DNA from 2 places in the Thalassospira sp. MIT121401 genome. Region 1 is predicted to be linked to the other one. Evidence: predicted binding sites of a transcription regulator. Region 1 holds the regulator's gene; the other holds the start of a gene.
The links. Region 1 encodes HrcA, which represses chaperone genes, less so after heat shock. Its sites were predicted from a motif close to GTTAGCACTCNCCNNNGGNGAGTGCTAAC; they were not measured.
Positions count from the first base shown of each region.

Region 2: a site for HrcA is predicted at 6,034-6,062, ahead of groES (co-chaperone GroES). Genes of this name have one in related genera too.

Region 1 is NZ_CP138926.1:443,794-453,375, forward strand. It holds gene SIB88_RS02080 (LysR family transcriptional regulator) at 1-190, opposite strand, end outside; gene SIB88_RS02085 (hypothetical protein) at 438-689, shown strand; gene SIB88_RS02090 (DMT family transporter) at 712-1,644, shown strand; gene SIB88_RS02095 (antibiotic biosynthesis monooxygenase family protein) at 1,664-2,014, opposite strand; gene SIB88_RS02100 (NIPSNAP family protein) at 2,011-2,340, opposite strand; gene SIB88_RS02105 (hypothetical protein) at 2,553-3,788, shown strand; gene SIB88_RS02110 (ArsR/SmtB family transcription factor) at 3,899-4,579, shown strand; gene SIB88_RS02115 (NAD-dependent deacylase) at 4,576-5,322, opposite strand; gene grpE (nucleotide exchange factor GrpE) at 5,458-6,102, opposite strand; gene hrcA (heat-inducible transcriptional repressor HrcA) at 6,154-7,212, opposite strand; gene rph (ribonuclease PH) at 7,515-8,231, shown strand; gene rdgB (RdgB/HAM1 family non-canonical purine NTP pyrophosphatase) at 8,309-8,905, shown strand; gene hemW (radical SAM family heme chaperone HemW) at 9,017-9,582, shown strand, end outside.
Region 2 is NZ_CP138926.1:3,349,269-3,358,850, reverse strand. It holds gene glmS (glutamine--fructose-6-phosphate transaminase (isomerizing)) at 1-398, shown strand, start outside; gene rfbB (dTDP-glucose 4,6-dehydratase) at 638-1,708, shown strand; gene rfbD (dTDP-4-dehydrorhamnose reductase) at 1,701-2,612, shown strand; gene rfbA (glucose-1-phosphate thymidylyltransferase RfbA) at 2,605-3,486, shown strand; gene rfbC (dTDP-4-dehydrorhamnose 3,5-epimerase) at 3,493-4,050, opposite strand; gene SIB88_RS15470 (hypothetical protein) at 4,266-5,738, shown strand; gene groES (co-chaperone GroES) at 6,127-6,414, shown strand; gene groL (chaperonin GroEL) at 6,475-8,130, shown strand; gene SIB88_RS15455 (GGDEF domain-containing protein) at 8,353-9,582, opposite strand, start outside.

The sequences.
Region 1 (9,582 bases):
TGGTCGGGCTTAGTCCGCGGCCTTTGCGGGTGAACAGGACAACACCAAGATTTTCCTCAAGCTGGCGCAGCTGATGGCTGATGGCACTTTGTGTGACATGCAGTTCTTCGGCCGCACCCTTGACGCTCTGATGGCGGGCGGTGGCTTCAAAGGCGACAAGTGCGCGTAAAGGGGGCAGTTTCCGGCGCATTTTGTATTTCCATACCAGCTGTTTCCTTCGTCGTACCTGTCTATCAGGAGTGATCGGAAAATGGGGCAAAAAAAACTCAACAATGGCTGAAAACTCTTCATTCGTATTTTTCAAAACAAGCGGGCAATATCATCGGCATAAAGGGTTTCCGGCCGTAGATTTTCCGATGTCTCCTTGCGCCACCTCGTAAGCCAGTCTCCCTGACTGCCGGAAACCCCCCAAACAACATCAGAACATGGAAACGATCATGACCGAGACGCTGATGCGGCAAGAGCATTCAGCATCAAGTCCAACCCGTGTTGCCCAAAGCAACCAGATGTTCCGCAATAAGGTGGTCGCAGAGTTTGGCGGCGCAAAGGTCACGGTCATCGATGTTGCGGAAAGAACGGGTGCCCGGCCCGAAGGGTTGGGTGCGGACGTTTTTCACAGCGTCACATTACGTGAACGATGCCCCGCATCGCCCCAGCGCAACGTTCCTTGCCAGACAACGCGCCAATGACAAACAAAATGGATTGGATTTGATGTTGAGTGCTCTAAGCGGAAATGTCCGCGGCGTTTTATGGATGACGGCTGCAATGGCATCGGGCGTTTTTGTCGATGTCTGTGCCAAGCTGGTATCCCATGACGTTCCGACGGCTCAAATCCTTGCCATGCGGGCAATAACGACGGTTGCGGTGTTCCTGATCATCCTGATGTTTGTCGGTACCCGTTCAATCCGCACCCGCCGTCCGGTGGCCCATGTTGCGCGTGGTGTTTTGTGGTACGGGTCGCTGTTTTTCGTGTTCTTTGCGCTTCGTCAGATGAGCATCGCCGAGGTCAATGCCTATTTGTTTATCGAGGCATTGCTGACCGTGTTGCTGGCGGTTGTGATCCTTGGTGAAAAGCTGACAGCACGCAAAATGATCGCAACCGTTCTGGGTTTGATCGGGGTTTGGGTGATGTGTGCGCCACGCATGGACGGGTTCGGTGTGCCGCTTGGTGTGGCTGCTGCCCTGATCGGTGCTTTCTGTTTTTCGGCGCAAACCCTGTTTGCCAAGGTGATGACGCGCACCGAGACCAATTTTTCCATGTTGTTCTGGCCGCAAATCATTGCAGTCGTGATCTGGGTGCCGATTGCCCTGATCTCCTGGCAGCCGGCGTCATTTGCCGATTGGGCCTATTCGGCGGGGGCAGGGTTCTTTGCCATGATGACCAACTATATGGTTTTGCGTGCCGTACGGGTTGCAGATGCCAGTGTTGTATCACCAGCAGCCTATACCGCACTGCCATTTTCAGTCGCGATGGACCTGATTTTCTTTGATATGTTGCCGGTGCCGGTCATTTTCATCGGGGCGGGTATTGTTATTCTTGCGGTGATGCTTCTGGATTACAAAGGCGGGGCGAAGCCGCAGCAGGAAACAGGTATTGAGGAAATCGGGGATGATGAAACATCCCCGAAACCGGCAGAAGCATGATTGATCCACTTATGCCGATCTAGTCACGGTCATGGCGTGATCGGGAATCGTCGGGTGCCTGATGGCGTTCAAACATGCCGTAATCCCGGATAACAGCGGCAACCCGCAAACGGTAATCTTTGAAAATTCCGGTTCGGCCTTGGGTCTGCGCAGAACGGTGTTCCGCCAGATTGCGCCAGGCTTTCACGGCATCCTCGTCACGCCAGAATGACAGTGACAGGATTTTCACCGGCGTGCTCAGACTTTGAAACCGTTCGATCGAAATGAAGCCATCCATGGTTTCAAGCACCGGTTTGAGATCACCCGCAATGGCAAGATAATCGTCATAGCGCGCCGTGTGAGGTGTGACTTCGAAAATGACCGCGATCATGGTTTGATCAGCTCCGCATGCGGGGTGGACGCCAGTTTGAGAAACTGTCGTTCTTCGCGCAGGATGAATTTTTCGCGTTGGGAAAACGCATAGTTTTCCCGGCCCAGCGGATCGTCCTTTAACCGGGCGCGATAGGCCTCATAAGATGCCAGATCGGGCAAATGATAGATACCATAGGCGGTCGATACCGATCCTTCATGCGGGGCGAAATACCCGACAAGATCAGCCCCGCAACGCGGAATGGCCTGCCCCCAGTTTCGGGCATACTGGATGAAGGCATCCTTTTTATAGGGATCGATTTCATAGCGGATGAAGCAGGTGATCATGGCGGTCTTCCTTATGTAAATGGTGACGAAACCGGTGAAGGTTCCGGTATTTGTCGGAGATAGCGCATATGATCGCCCTGTTGCTTCGATACGGATCGAACTATGGGCAATTACAAGAAGCGACAGCAAAGAACGTGACGGGGCATGGACAGATGTGAAAAAGGACGCTATTAAATGTTACGTTATAACATAACATTTAATAGGAGCGTTCGTTGTTCAAACATGTGGTTCAGGCCGCGATTATAAGTGGTGCGGTTCTGATGCCGGTCTTGGGTGTCTCTGTTGCCCGGGCCGATGATGAAACCAAACAGTCATGGCGTCTTTTTGTTACCGACCAGCAAGAGGGCGGGGTAACGGTCCTTGATCTGGAACAGAAATCGGTGATCGACCGGTTTGCCACCACGGGCTATGTCACGCATCTTGTCCCAAGCCAAAGCGGCAGAACCCTGGCCGCTGTTCAGATGGATCATGATGTCGTCCACATGATCGATAGCGGTATTGAGTTGTCCTCGCACGGGGATCACAGCGACCTTGAAATCCATGATCCGGCATTGCTGCCCATAACCTTTGCGGGCAAACGCCCGGTCCACGCCGTGCCCGATCATGGCGCATTCTATATATTCTTTGATGGTGAGGGTGCGGCAAAGGTCTTTGATGAGGGAGATCTGATTGCCGGAAAATCCGTGCATAAAACAGTTGCAGGTAGTGCGCCCCATCATGGCGTTGTTGTGCCAAAGGGGAACTATCATCTGATCTCCGAGCCAAATCTTGCTGTTGAAACCAAGCCGGGCAGTCTGCCGCCGCGGCTGGGCCTTAAGGTTCTTGATCAGGATGGAAAACAGGTTGGTCCTGTTCATACCTGCACCGGCCTGCATGGCGAAGCATCGTCTGCCGGTGTGACGGCCTTTGGCTGCGAGGAAGGGGTGATCATCGCCTATCAGAATGGTGATGATGCGCCGACAGTTGAAATGCTGCCCTATGGCAAGGACATGCCGGAAGGTCGTGTAGGACATCTGGCCGGTGGCAAGGCGATGCAGTTCTTCCTTGGCGATTACGGTTCAGACAAGCTGGTCTTTATTGATCGCACCGACCAGAACCCGTTTCATCTGATTAACTTGCCGGTCCGATACGTGCACTTCATCCTTGATCCGGCACGCGTGACCATTGCCTATGTCTTCACCGAGGATGGCTATCTTCATGCGGTGGATTTGCTGGATGGCAAGATTGTCCGGTCTGCCCAAATCACCAAACCCTATAGCAAGGATGGCCACTGGCGTGATCCGCGTCCGCGCATTGCTGTTGCCGGTGACGTGATTAGCGTGACCGACCCGCGCGAACATCTTGTCCGACTCGTTGATGCCGAGACTTTTGCAAACAAAGGTGAAATCCCGGTCGACGGGCTGCCATTCAATATTGTTGCGTTGGGTGGTTCGGGCCTGTCCCACTGATCAGCGACAAGAACCAATTCCAGTGATTAAGGAAAAGGCGGGCAGGTATCTGTCCGCCTTTCGCTTTGCTGGTTGTTGTTTGGTGATCACATTTCGATTACTATCGAAGGATGAAAGAAGGACCCGATATTGCCCGTGTGGCCGCATTGCTTGGTGATCCGGCGCGCGCAAATATGCTGACCGCGCTTATGGGCGGTCGGGCATTGACGGCCGCCGAACTGGCGCAGGAAGCCGGTGTTACCCCGCAAACCGCAAGTTCCCATCTGGCGAAACTAGAAGCCGGGCAGATTGTTGTGCCGCGCAAACAGGGGCGACATCGTTATTTCACGTTGTCGGGTCCCGATATTGTCGAGGCGCTTGAGGTCCTGATGGGGATTGCAAACCGGGTTGGACATAACCGGGTGCGGACCGGGCCGAAGGACCCGGAACTGCGCAAGGCACGCGTTTGCTATGACCATCTGGCGGGGGACATGGGGGTTGCCCTGTTTGACGGTTTGATCAAAGGAAAGCTGATCGAAAATACCGTAAATGGCGTGGTGCTGACCGATGCCGGCGTGGCATTTGCTGACAAATTCGGCATTGATCTTGAAGCCTTGCGTCGCAAACGCCGTCCACTTTGCCGGGAATGTCTGGACTGGAGCGCGCGGCAATCGCATTTGGCCGGTTCATTCGGTGCGGCAATGTTGGACCGATTTTATGAGCTGGGTTGGGCCAGGCGGGTTGCGGAGTCGCGCATTGTACGGTTTGAACGTGATGGCGAACGCCAGTTCCGTGATCTTGTGAATTTCTAATCGCCGAGCAAGCGTGCGACAAAGGCTGGCACCAGATCGGTCGCCGACCCGTATGCACTGTGTTCAAACAGCGTCGCACCCGAACTTGGTTCAAGATTGAGCTCGACCGTTTCCGCCCCGGCTTCTTCATGGGCGACTTGAACAAACCCGGCAGCCGGATAGACATTTCCCGATGTCCCGATCGAGATAAAAAGCCCGCATTCGCCCAAGGCGGCGTAAATGCGTTCCATCTCAAGGGGCATTTCGCCAAACCACACGACATGCGGACGAAGCCCGCCAGCCTTGCCACAGGACGGGCAGGGGGTTTTCGTGGCAAGATCATCAGACCAGTGGGCAAGAAGATCACAATGGTTGCAGCGGATTTTCAAAAGCTCGCCATGCATATGGATCAGGTTTTTTGATCCGGCCCGGTTATGAAGATCATCAATATTCTGCGTCACCAGCAGCACAGGCCCCGGCCATTCGGCTTCAAGCCGGGCAAGGGTAATGTGGGCGGCATTGGGTTGAACCGCAGGGTCAAGCAATCCGGTTCGGCGGTCATTATAGAAATAATGCACCAGATCAGGGTTGTTAACGAAGGCCTCGGGTGTGGCGACTTCGGAAATATCGTATTTCGCCCAGATACCGTCAGGATCGCGAAATGTATGCAGGCCGCTTTCCTTGGAAATGCCCGCACCGGTCAGAATGACAATCGGGGCGGCTTCGTCACGCAGGATTTCAATCAGATCGGGGCGGAGCGGCATCTTAGTGATCCTTGATTGGCAGGGGACTTTTGCCCGACAGCCTAATGCAAACAAAACACCCCCGCCAAGTATGTCTGGCAGGGGTGGTTGCTAAACCCGATCCGCTAAAACCGGTTTATCTGAATATTGTGGCGATCAGGCCGAGGTGTCGACATTGCTGCCCGGGCCGTCTTCCTTGGCCGGGGCTTCGCCGGCCGGATTTTTGGTCACACCGACCATTGCCGGGCGCAGCAAGCGGCCCTTAAGCACGTAACCGGCCTGCATGACCTGTGCGACATGACCGTCCGGATATTCCGGGTTCGGCATTTCAAACACGGCCTGATGTTTGTTCGGATCAAGCTTTTCACCAAGCGGTTCAAGCTTTTCGATACCGTTCTGTTCCATCGCCTTGAGCAGCGCCTTTTCGGTCATCTCGACACCGTCAACCAGCGTTTTCATCGCCGGGTCAGCATCGGATGTATCACCGGCTGCTTCGAGTGCGCGGCGCAGGTTGTCGCCCACATCCAGAAGGTCACGGGCAAATTTCGTGATGGCGTAGTTGCCGGCATCCTCGACGTCTTTTTTTGCACGACGGCGGGTGTTTTCCACCTCGGCGGCCTGACGCAACAGACGGTCTTTCAGTTCTGCGACTTCGGCTTCAAGGGCTGCGACCGGATCTTCGATAACAACTTCTTCGCTTTCTGCCTCGGTCGCCTCTGCTGCGACGTCTTCAGCTGCGGTTTCCTCTGCGGCATTTACATCCTGCAGATCTTCCGGATTGTTTTTTGCGGTTTCCGACATGGCTAACCTTACTACTTTCACGTTGTGCGGCCTGACACGCAGCGCCGCGATTTATCCAATCAGTCGACCGACCAGCTTGGCGGTATAATCGACCAGCGGAATGATCCGGGCATAATTGATCCGGGTCGGTCCGACAACCCCGATTGCGCCCACAATGCTGCCTTCTGCATTCTGATAGGGCGAAATCACCATCGACAGACCCGATCCGCCAAACAGTTTATTTTCCGACCCGATGAAAATCTGAACGCCCTGGGCATCCGTCGTCACATCGAGCAATTCAATCATCTGATCACGGGCCTCAAGCACGTTAAACAGGCGGCGAACGGTCTCAAGCTGTTCTATCGTATCGATATTTTCAAGCAGCTGGGACTGTCCCTTAACGATCAGAGACGATCCCTTGACCCCGCCGGCCCATGTCGCAAGGCCCGCATCAATCAGATTGGCCGAAAGATCATCAAGCTCCTGCTTGAGCTGATCGCGTTCCTTTGTGATCAGTACTCTTGCATCATCAAGTGTCTTTCCAGCCAACCGGGTATTTAGATAATTCGCCGCCTCTGTCAATGCCGAGGCAGGCAAATCGACCGGTACATCCAGGATTCGGTTTTCAACCGTGCCGTTCTGCGACACCAGAACCGCAAGCACTTTTCCGGGCGAAAGTGCAACAAATTCAATCTGTTTAAGCCGGATGCCATCGGTTTTCGGTGCAACCACAAGGCCTGCGCAGCGCGACAGGCCAGACAGCATTGTGGTCGCCTCGCCCAGCATCTGATCAAGCGAATAGCCCGCCTGTTCGCAATTCTTGGTCAACTGGTCGCGTTCGGCATTGGGAAGATCGCCGACTTCCATCAGGGCATTCACAAACAGCCGCAAACCCTTTTCACTGGGAAGGCGGCCGGCTGAAACATGCGGTGCAACCAGAAGACCCATGTCTTCAAGATCGGACATGACATTGCGAATGGTTGCAGCCGAAAGATTTTCGGACATGCGCCGGGCAATGGACCGCGACCCGATCGGTTCGCCGGTTTCGACATAGGCATCGACAATCTGGCGGAACACTTCACGTGACCGCGCATTCATATCGCCCAGCAATGTATCGTCAAAATGCGCCATTTGTTCTGTGCCAACCGGTTCAGACAAAGCTGTCTCAATGCTTTTGAGAATTTAGTCAGGCAAGGCGATGGCGTCAATCACACCGCGGGGCCACACGTGGTGAAAGCTGCATTGCTTCAAGCCCTTGGTTTGAAAACGTTGTTTGCCGACCGGGTCATTGATGTGCGAATCGGACGCAATTTTGACGGGGAAACTGCTGGACCTTTGGCGGGTGGCGCCGTACTTTGGGCCAAATTTTCAGACAGTTCGCCTTTGTTGCTTTGTCACAAGGGCCTGACCTTACAAACAAGAGGTTCCCACTCATGCGCCCATCCGGCCGTACCCCCGATCAGCTTCGTGACGTAACCATTGAAACCGGTGTTTCGAAATATGCCGAAGGGTCCTGCCTGATCAAATTCGGCGACACCCACGTTATTTGTACCGCCACGGTCGAAGACAAGGTGCCTGGCTGGATGCGCAATTCCGGCAAAGGCTGGATCACCGCAGAATACGGCATGCTGCCGCGTGCCACCGATTCGCGTATGCAGCGTGAAGCTGCGCGTGGCGGCCAGTCGGGCCGTACCCAGGAAATTCAGCGTCTGATCGGTCGTTCGATCCGTGCTGTGGCCGATATGAAAGCCATGGGCGAAATGCAGATGCGTCTGGATTGTGATGTCATTCAGGCTGATGGCGGTACCCGTACCGCATCAATCACCGGTGCCTATGTCGCGGCCCATCTGGCATTTCAGGGCGTGCGTCGCCTTGGCCTGATCAAGGAAATCCCGCTGACCCAGCCGGTTGCTGCCATCTCATGCGGTATTTATGAAGGCGAGGCCGTTCTTGATCTGGATTATGCTGAAGACAGCAATGCGGGTGCTGATGCCAACTTTGTGCTGGCGGGCAATGGTGGCATCGTCGAGGTGCAGGCAACTGCCGAAGACGTGCCGTTTGATCGTGACTCTTACGACAAGATGTTCGCGCTGGCGGAAAAAGGCTGCAAAGAGCTGTTTGCCAAACAGCGCGAGGCCCTTGGCCTTTAAGCTGGAATTGCAGTTTGCGGCAGGCATCTCACCTGCCGCTTTTCACATCTGACCCTTATTGTATCCCAGGCAGAAAAATGGCGCGTCGTTTTACGGAAAAGAAACTGGTGATTGCCAGCCATAACAAAGGCAAGATCAAGGAAATTGGCGAATTGCTCGCCCCGTTCGGGATCGAGGTATTTTCAGCCGGCGAACTTGATTTGCCAGAGCCCGAAGAAACCGAAAAGACCTTTATCGGCAATGCGCAGCTGAAATCGATGGCCGCGGCAAAGGGGGCCAATCTTCCGGCACTGGCCGATGACAGCGGCCTTGCGGTTTCCGCCCTTGATGGTGCACCGGGGATCTATTCGGCGCGCTGGGCCGGTCCGGACAAGGATTTCGACATGGCGATGGAAAAGGTCCAGAACGGGATCGGCAACCACCCGGATCGCCGGGCGTCCTTTATCTGTGCGCTGTCACTGGCCTGGCCCGATGGGCATGTCGAGAATTTCGAAGGCAAGATCGATGGCGAAATCGTCTGGCCGAAGCGCGGTCGTCACGGATTTGGCTATGACCCGATCTTCCAGCCCAAGGGATATGACGAAACCTTTGGCGAAATGGACCCGGCCAAAAAGCATGAAATGAGCCACCGTGCCGATGCCTTTGCCCAGCTGGTCAAGGCCTGCTTCGAATAAGCCTTTCACAGGTCCAAACCCTGCATTGAACATATGCACGCATCGCTGATGTCATGATCGGCGGTGCGTGTTAGTTTATGGCCCTTCTTCCCGCATTTAAAAGAGTTCCGCGTGTCCGCACCCCTTGTCGAAACCGTGCCGTTTGGCATCTATATCCACTGGCCGTTCTGTCTGTCGAAATGCCCCTATTGCGATTTCAACAGCCATGTGGCGAACAGTGTCGATCATGCCCGCTGGCGCAAGGCGCTGCGCGCAGAGCTTGCTGCGGGTGCCGCACGTCATCCGGGGCGCGTTGTCGGGTCGGTTTTCTTTGGCGGTGGTACGCCGTCGCTGATGGATCCGGAAACCGCGGGCGCGCTGATTGCCGATATCAAGACCTTCTGGCAGGTCACGGACGATCTTGAAATCACGCTGGAAGCCAATCCTGGCACGGTCGAGATTGACCGTTTTTCGGCCTTTGCGGCGAATGGCATCAACCGGGTATCGATCGGTATCCAGGCGCTTAATGACCGTGATCTTAAATTCCTGGGCCGTGTGCATTCCGCCAAGGAGGCGCTGCGCGCCCTTGATGTGGCGACCACGGTGTTTGATCGCTTTTCATTCGATCTGATCTATGCCCGTCCGGAACATGATCCCAAGGCCTGGCGCAAGGAGCTGCGCGAAGGGCTTGATATCGC
Region 2 (9,582 bases), 1.7 Mb from region 1:
TTGCGATGGAAGGAGCGCTCAAGCTCAAGGAAATTTCCTATATCCACGCCGAAGGCTACGCCGCAGGCGAGATGAAGCACGGACCGATTGCCCTGATCGACCAGTCGGTTCCGATCATTGTTATTGCCCCGTCTGACGAGCTGTTTGAAAAAACCGCATCAAACATGCAGGAAGCTGCTGCACGTGGTGGACGGGTGATCTTTATCTCGGACGGGCCGGGGCTTTCCAAGCTTGGCGATATGGCATCGGCAACGGTTGAGCTGCCAAAGGTCGCCGATTTCGTCGCCCCGATCCTTTATACCATCCCGGTTCAAATGCTGGCCTATCACGTTGCCGTCCATAAGGGCACGGACGTCGATCAACCCCGCAACCTTGCGAAATCGGTGACGGTTGAGTAAGCCGACTTTCACTAACAAGAATCATCAAGCCGGGTGCTCATGCGTCCGGCTTTTTTATTATGCCGCTTTTCGGTCGGCAAACTGATCAATGCGCTGTTGCACGTGAAAAATGGCATGAATGCGTTGGAAAGCGCCATCAAATTGACGGATTGACCCCGCAATACATTTGGCAAGCATTTCATAAATGATTGCAGTGTCTTGCACAGAATGACACGCAGCTTGCAGACAAAGAGTTCACAATGAGGATTATTGTAACAGGCGGTGCCGGGTTCATCGGTTCAGCGGTCTGTCGGTTTCTGGCCGGTCGCAATGACTGTGACATTCTCAATATCGATAAGTTGACCTACGCCGCCGATCTGTGCGGCCTTGAAGCAGTGTCCGAACAGGGAAATTATCGCTTCCGCAAAGAAGATATTTGCAACAAAGGCGCAATTGAAAAACTGTTTGCGGATTTTAGACCAACCGCCGTTATGCATCTCGCTGCTGAAAGTCATGTCGATCGCTCCATCGATGGCCCGGCCGCGTTTATACAGACCAATATCGTCGGCACTTTCACCCTGCTTGAAGTGGCACGCGCATATTTTGAAGGATTGACGCGATCCGAGCAGAACGCGTTCCGATTCCATCATGTATCCACAGACGAAGTTTACGGTGCTCTGGGGGATGAAGGTTACTTCACCGAAGAAACCGCCTATGCACCGAGCTCACCCTATTCGGCAAGTAAGGCAAGTTCTGATCATTTGGTGTACGCCTGGTATCAGACATATGGATTGCCGGTCCTGATCAGTAATTGCTCAAACAATTTTGGTCCTTATCAATTCCCGGAAAAGCTTATTCCTCTGATGACCATCAAGGCGTTGCAGGGCGAGAAGCTGCCAATTTACGGGAAGGGATTGAATATACGTGACTGGTTGCATGTCGATGACCATGCCGAAGCACTATTCACCATCCTGACCCGAGGCAGGGTCGGAGAGAAATACAATATAGGTGGATGCAACGAGATCAGAAATCTCGATCTTGTTCGCACCGTTTTTGAAACGGTTAGCCAGCTCAAGCAATCCGATGCGCGTGTCGCGTTTGAGGATGTCGTGGAATTCGTCGAAGATCGACCGGGGCACGATTGGCGATATGCAATTGATCCGAGCAAAATGCGCGATGAACTGGGCTGGAGCCCCAAATACAGTTTTGAGACCGGATTACGTCAGACGGTGAGGTGGTATGTCGATCATCAATCCTGGTGGGAACCGTTTATAAAACGTCAAAATGCGCTTGATCGATCCGGCCTTGGTGTGGAGGTACGCGATGATTAGGGCACTTGTGTTCGGAGAGAACGGCCAATTGGCAAAGTGTCTGGCGCAAGAACAGGCCAAAGTCGCAGATATTGAACTGATCTTCATCGGGCGTCGTATCTGCGACCTTGAATGTCCATCAGGCATTGCCGCCGCCATCGACAAAATACGTCCTGATCTGGTCATCAACGCAGCCGCCTATACCGGGGTTGATCTTGCCGAAAGCGATCATGATCGTGCAATTGCGGTCAATGAGACAGCTGTAAGGGTGATTTCGGAAACGACAGCAAAACAGGCAATTCCGGTCATTCATTTTTCGACGGACTATGTTTTTGATGGAAATGCCACAGAACCCTATATCGAGACGGATCGCATTGCACCGTTGAGCGTATATGGACAAACAAAATTTGCCGGGGAACAAGCGGTTCGTGATCTGAACCCAAAACATCTGATTTTCAGAACGTCGTGGCTCTATAGCCCGTTTGGCAAGAATTTCGTCAAAACGATGTGTCGCCTGTTGGCAGAGACCGATGAGGTCAAGGTTGTCGATGATCAAATAGGATGCCCGACCAGCGCATATGATCTTGCACGCATAGTCTTGCAGGTTTTACCGGTTGCAGTTGCAGACGCATTTCAGACACCTGGCACCTACCATGTGGTTTCGGACGAGCCAATAAGCTGGTGCGCATTTGCCCGTCGCATTCAGATCATCGGCGCGGATGTTTTCGGATTTGACTGGCCAGGGATTGATTGCCAGATGACGCCAGTCAGTTCGGATGAATTTCCGAGTGCGGCCAAGCGGCCGGCCTATTCCGCCCTGTCAAACAGGAAGGTCAAAGAAGTCTTTGGTGTCGATTTCCCGTCTTTGGATGAAAGCCTCGGACGGGTGCTGACCGATCTTGAGAAGGGTAACCTTCATGCGTAAGGGGATCATTCTGGCTGGTGGTACCGGAACCCGTTTGCATCCTTCAACGCTTGTGGTTTCAAAGCAACTGCAGCCGGTTTTTGACAAGCCGATGATTTATTATCCGCTGACTACCCTGATGTTGGCGGGGATCAGAGAAATTCTTGTCATCAGTACTCCTCGTGATGTGCCGCTATTTAAGGAACTGTTGGGTGACGGAAGCCAATGGGGATTGAAGCTGGATTACGCGGTGCAAACTGAACCGCGCGGTTTGGCTGATGCCTTTATTGTCGGCGCAGACTTCATTGGAAATGATGATTGTTGCCTTATTCTTGGCGACAATATCTATTTTGGTCACGGGCTTACGGATTTGCTCGCCAATGCGATGGCACAGAAAGAAGGGGCAACCGTTTTTGCATATTTTGTGCAGGACCCCGAGCGTTACGGTGTTGTCGAGTTTGACCGGAATGGCGTTGCCCTGGATATCGAGGAAAAACCGGCAGAGCCAAAGTCCAATTATGCTGTTACCGGGCTTTATTTCTACGATCAGGATGTTGTTGATATCGCGCGTTCCGTGAAGCCATCTGCACGCGGTGAACTTGAAATCACAGACGTGAACAAGGCGTATCTCGAACGTGGTCAGCTTCGCGTGGAGAAAATGGGGCGCGGCTATGCCTGGCTTGATACGGGAACGCATGGTGCAATGCTTGATGCGGCAAACTTTGTCCGCACGGTAGAAAACCGTCAGAGCCTCAAGATTGCATGCCCGGAAGAAATAGCACTACGCAGCGGCTTGATATCGGTCGATCAGTTCGAGAAGTTGATCGGATATTATGGTGTAAGCTCTTACAAAACCTATTTGCAGACGGTTCTCAAGACACTCGATCAAATTTGATCGGCCCTAAAAGGCTGGATCATTTCTATATTCAGCAAATGTCATTGCTTCTGCGTCTCTGGTGGAAAGCATCACTTCGCTGGCATCAAATGGCCATTTGATCGCAAGGTCGATATCGTTCCATTTGATGGCACGTTCTGCCTCAGGTGCATAGGGTGCAGATACTTTATAGGTAACTTCCGTATCAGGTTCCAACGTTACGAAGCCATGGGCAAATCCTTTTGGCACGAAAATCTGGTTCCATTTTTTCGCACTGATTTCAACCGCAACCCATCTGCCGAACGTTTTTGAGTGCGCGCGAATATCAACGGAAACATCAAGAATACGACCACGCACAACACGAACCAGTTTGTCTTGTGCGAAGGGCGGACACTGATAATGCAGACCCCGCAGCACCCCTGTGTCACGTGACAAAGAGTGATTGTCCTGGACAAAAACTTCCTCAATTCCCGCAGCACGGAAAGCATTTTGGCTATAAGTTTCCGAAAAGAACCCGCGTTCGTCACCAAACTGCTTGGGGTAAAGAACCTTTACATCCGGAATTTCAAGGGCTTCAAACTTCATGGACTGGGCCTTATACAGAATTCAGCAACAATTCGGATGACGCGTAACAGACGAAATGGCTTATCGCATTTGCGCATTATGATAAAGATACTGTTCATGCTGATATTGCCATCAGGTATAAAAGAGAAAAAGTAACACCCTTAAAACAAGCCTGTTCATGCGCACCAATGGTCAGGCACGCAAATGGGTGGGCAACAACAGTGACGGAGAAACAAATGAAGTTTCGTTCGCACTATATGAGCATTGTGCTTCTGAGCTTGCTTTGCGCATGTGCAAGCCAGCAAAAGGGTGATGTTGCAACATCCGTACCTGTTTGCGCACAACAACTTTCTGATTTTGATCACGCTGTCGCCAGTTACGGCACAAGAAACGCGTCCACCAGCAAAGTGGCAGCGTTCCCGTTCTTGCGCGCAAATCGTAATTCGGTGCTGATGGGCAAACAGGTTGGCGCTGCGGTCGCAGGCGGGCAGGCGGCTGATGTGCTTTTTGCCGACTGGGTAGCGCAAATGCGCGGGCTTGATCGTGCGGCGCGGGCATCGGAATTTCGTAATCTTGGCGATGCGTCGATGTCATCACTTGCGCGTCTTGAAGAGTGCGCAGATCAGATGGCAGCACAACTGGATATGGCTGATTATCAGGCTTTGTCGAAGTCGGTTTTCGTTCCGGACGACTATCTTGATTTTCAGCGGATCGCCGGGTTTTACCCGTTGACGGCTTTTGCGGCCCATTTTGGTTACGAGAGATGGAAGCGCGACAATCTGGGCAGTTTTGGCCTTGGACCGGATGCGTTGATTGGGCTTGGCGCATGGGAAAGCTATCAACTGTCCAGCCTAAACGATGGCGGGGCCGCGACCCTTGCCATAGAGGACATCAGAAAGGACGCATTTGGCCGGCTGGTTCCAACCGCGGTGGAGCTTGAAAATATCGCCCGGGCCTATGCGCCGGAATTTCGCGTCCGGGTACAGTCTGACAGCGACCGGATCGGGCATCCGTCCTTATCGGCCAAAGGGGCGGTTGCGCATGTCGATATTGATCGGCCATCGATTTTCTATCGGCTTGGTCACACCTGGTTCAATGATCAATGGTATCCGCAAATCATCTATACCGTCTGGTTCCCGGAGCGCCCGGCACAGGGCATGTTTGACATTCTTGCCGGGCATCTTGATGCCCTGATCTGGCGGGTGACCCTTGATGAGAAGGGGGCGCCATTAATTGCCGATACCATTCATGGCTGTGGTTGTTATCACCTGTTTTTCCCAAGCCCGTCTTTGCACCGGATTGAAGCCCCCGAAGATGGCGACATCCGCGAAACGGCGGAAAGTCCGGCTGGTGTGGTGGCATCATCGGTATTGGCCCGGCCGATTCTGTGGATCGATGCCGTCAGTCACTATCTGATGGCGGTGACGGCCCGTGATCAATATGAGGCACATCACACCGTTGCCTCCGCCCTTGTGGCAGAGCAGCAGCTTGGCAGTCTTGCACTTGGCGATGGGACAGGGTTTGCCAGCCTGTATGACGAAGACGGTTTTGTGCCCGGCACCGAACGGTTGGAACGGTTTATCTTGTGGCCGTTGGGGATTGATAAGCCCGGCGCCATGCGCCAGTGGGGGCATCATGCAACGGCCTTTGTCGGTCGACGCCATTTTGACGAGCCGGAATTGCTTGGACGCTATTTCGACCTGAAATGACCGATCCCGGTGCCGGACGTGAGGGCACACCCGAATGATAGGCCGCCGGGAACCCTGATCAGGGAGGCAAAAATATTTTTCAGCGATTCTGCTGTTGCCCATTGTGATCGGATGGGCCCGCATTATTTTTCGGCAAGGGGTTGTGTCGGTGATCGGAAAATGTTGTGATCACCACCCCGTCGTACATGGCGGTTTTTCGCGCGCCCGAAGCGGCCATAATTGCGCAAAAATCGTGACAGTTCTGCGTCTTTTTGCATCTTCCTATTGACTTTGAACAGGCACTTCAATAAATGCTGTTAGCACTCGCCGGGGGTGAGTGCTAATACGGGCTCATCCCGGTTAGTCGTAGTTTTAAACGAGCCTTAGCTTTAACACGGAGTTGTCTAAAATGAAGTTCCGTCCGCTGCATGATCGAGTACTGGTACGTCGTGTCGAGTCCGACACCAAGACTGCCGGTGGCATCATTATTCCGGATACCGCCAAAGAAAAACCGCAGGAAGGCGAAATCGTCGCTGTTGGTTCTGGCGTTCGCAAAGATGATGGCTCGGTCGTAGCCCTCGACGTCAAAGCAGGTGACAAAGTCCTGTTTGGCAAATGGTCGGGCACCGAAGTCAAGGTCGACGGCGAAGAGCTGCTGATCATGAAAGAGTCCGACATTATGGGCATCATGGAATAAGTCAGCCCTTTGGGTGACTTAAGTCCACGTTCATCCGTCTCATAGAGAGGAAAGAATATTATGGCTGCTAAAGAAGTAAAATTCTCCACCGACGCACGTTCCAAAATGCTGCGCGGTGTCGACATTCTCGCTGATGCCGTCAAAGTGACGCTCGGCCCGAAAGGTCGTAACGTTGTTATCGAAAAATCCTTTGGCGCGCCGCGCGTAACCAAGGACGGTGTTTCGGTCGCCAAAGAAATCGAACTGACCGACAAGTTCGAAAACATGGGCGCACAGATGGTTCGCGAAGTCGCGTCGAAAACCGCCGATCTGGCTGGTGACGGCACCACGACCGCAACCGTTCTGGCACAGGCAATCGTTCGTGAAGGCAACAAGTCCGTTGCTGCCGGCATGAACCCGATGGACCTGAAACGCGGTATCGACCTTGCAACCGCAAAAGTCATCGAATCCATCCAGAGCCGTGCACGTAAAGTTGCCGGTCGCGACGAAATCGCACAGGTTGGTAACATCTCTGCAAACGGTGACCGTGAAGTTGGCGAAATGATCGCCGAAGCCATGGAAAAAGTTGGCAACGAAGGTGTTATCACCGTTGAGGAAGCCAAAGGCCTGCACACCGAACTCGACGTTGTCGAAGGCATGCAGTTCGACCGTGGTTACCTGTCGCCGTACTTCGTGACCAACCCGGAGAAAATGGTCGCAGAAATGGATGCTCCGTACATCCTGCTGTTCGACAAGAAAATCTCCTCGCTTCAGCCGATCCTTCCGCTGCTTGAGTCGGTCGTTCAGTCCGGCAAGCCGCTTCTGATCATTGCTGAAGACATCGAAGGCGAAGCTCTGGCAACCCTGGTTGTCAACAAGCTGCGCGGTGGCCTGAAAATCGCTGCTGTCAAAGCTCCGGGCTTCGGTGACCGTCGTAAAGCAATGCTCGAAGACATCGCCATCCTTACCGGTGGTCAGGTTGTCTCCGAAGATCTCGGCATCAAGCTGGAAAACGTTTCGCTTGATATGCTCGGCACCGCGAAATCTGTCACCATCACCAAAGAAGAAACCACCATCGTTGATGGTGCCGGTGAGAAAGCACAGATCGAAGCACGTGTTGGTCAGATCCGCGCCCAGATCGAAGAAACCACCTCTGATTACGATCGTGAAAAACTGCAGGAACGTCTCGCGAAACTCGCTGGCGGCGTTGCAGTGATCAAAATCGGCGGCGCTTCGGAAATCGAAGTTAAAGAACGTAAAGACCGTGTTGACGATGCTCTGCACGCAACCCGCGCGGCTGTCGAAGAAGGCATCGTTGCTGGTGGTGGTACGGCTCTGCTGTACTCGGTCAAGGCGCTCGAAGGTCTCGAAGGTGAAAACCATGACCAGACCATCGGTGTTGACATCGTTCGCCGTGCCCTTCAGGCACCGGTTCGTCAGATCGCAACCAACGCTGGCGTAGACGGCGCGGTTGTTGCTGGCAAACTGCTTGAGCAGGACGACGTCGAGTTCGGTTATGACGCCCAGAAAGGCGAATACACCAACCTGATCAAAGCTGGCATCATCGACCCGGCCAAAGTTGTTCGTACTGCCCTGCAGGACGCAGCATCGGTCGCTGGTCTGCTGATCACCACCGAATGCATGATCGCTGAAAAGCCGGAAGACAAGTCGGCTGGCGGCGCACCTGACATGGGTGGCATGGGTGGTATGGGCGGCATGGGTGGCATGGGCTTCTAAGCCTTACACCTACCGACCTTGCACTACAGGAAGGGCTCCGCATTTGCGGGGCCCTTTTTTGTTGGGGAATTTCATATATTCGCGACAAGACAGGCGTATGAAACGCGGCGCGTGATGCCGGGCCAGCAAGCAGTATCTGGTCGGGTGGGGGGGGGACGGACCTGTTCAAGGGGACGTTTGCTATAGGGCGGGAAAATCCCGTTTGCTCAGGTCAACAGATCACTACACCGTGTTGCGCATGGTCTCGGGATCCGGGAAGCTGACATCGGTGGTACCCGGCGCGCGACATACCCGGTTGCGGCCGGTATTCTTGGCCTGATAAAGGGCCCAGTCGGCACGTCTTAGCGTGATGTCGGGAAGTTCGCTGTCGCGATGGGCAGCAACACCGGCGCTGATGGTGATGTCGATGTGATGGCCATCCGCCAGGATCGGTTCGGCGCAAACATTTTTCCGGATACGTTCGGCCACAGCAGCCCCGGCAGCGCAATCATTTTGCGACAGCAAGATCACGAATTCTTCGCCGCCAAGCCGGAAGAACAGCTTTTCCTCTTCAAACCGCAGGGCGCGTGACGTGATGTCGCATATCCGTTTCAGAACAATATCCCCGCAATCATGTCCGAACGTGTCATTGACCTTTTTGAAGTGATCAATATCGAGCATCACCATGCAATAAGGCCGGTTCGTGCGCAGGGACAAGGCATGAACACGGCGGGCGTAATCTCCGAACGCGGTGCGGTTCAAAAGCCCGGTTAGCGGATCATGGCGGGCCTTGAATTCAAGATCGATCCGTTTGAGTTTCTGATGGTGGATGTTCTTGAGCAGGCCGATCATCCGTTTGGGTTTGCGATTGCGGTCCCATTCAATGACCGACCCGCTGTGATGGAACCAGTTCCACTGATCTTCCGATCCGACATGCATGCGGACTTCTATTTCAAAGGCCGGTTTGTTGCCGCTGATATGTTCGGCGATGGCTGCATCGAACTGTTTGCGGTCATCGGCGTGAATGCGGTCCTTGAAGCTGTCAAAAGTCAGGCAGACTTCGCCGTGATGGATTTCCATCAACCGGTACAGGTTATCGGAATAGTATCCCTGCTGCTTGGCGAAATCCCAGTCCCAAAGACCCTGACCGGTGCTATCAAGGGCGAATTGCAGCCGCTTGTCGAGTTCAAGGCGCTTGCGTTCATTGCGGCGTTTGGTCTTGCGGTCAATGCGGATTTGCAAAAACAGAAACAGGGTCACGGCAATCACCACGCCCGATGCAATCAGCGCGGTCTGACGGGTGGTGTCATAGTTACCCATGAAACTGTTGATCGGCACCTGCATGTAAATGGTGATCGGAAGACCATCAAGGTTCTTGCGCGCAAGCACAAAATCCCCAAACAGGGCAACACCCCCCATATCGATCTTGTCGCTGTCGGCATTCAGATCCCAGAATGCTTCTTCCTGACGGGC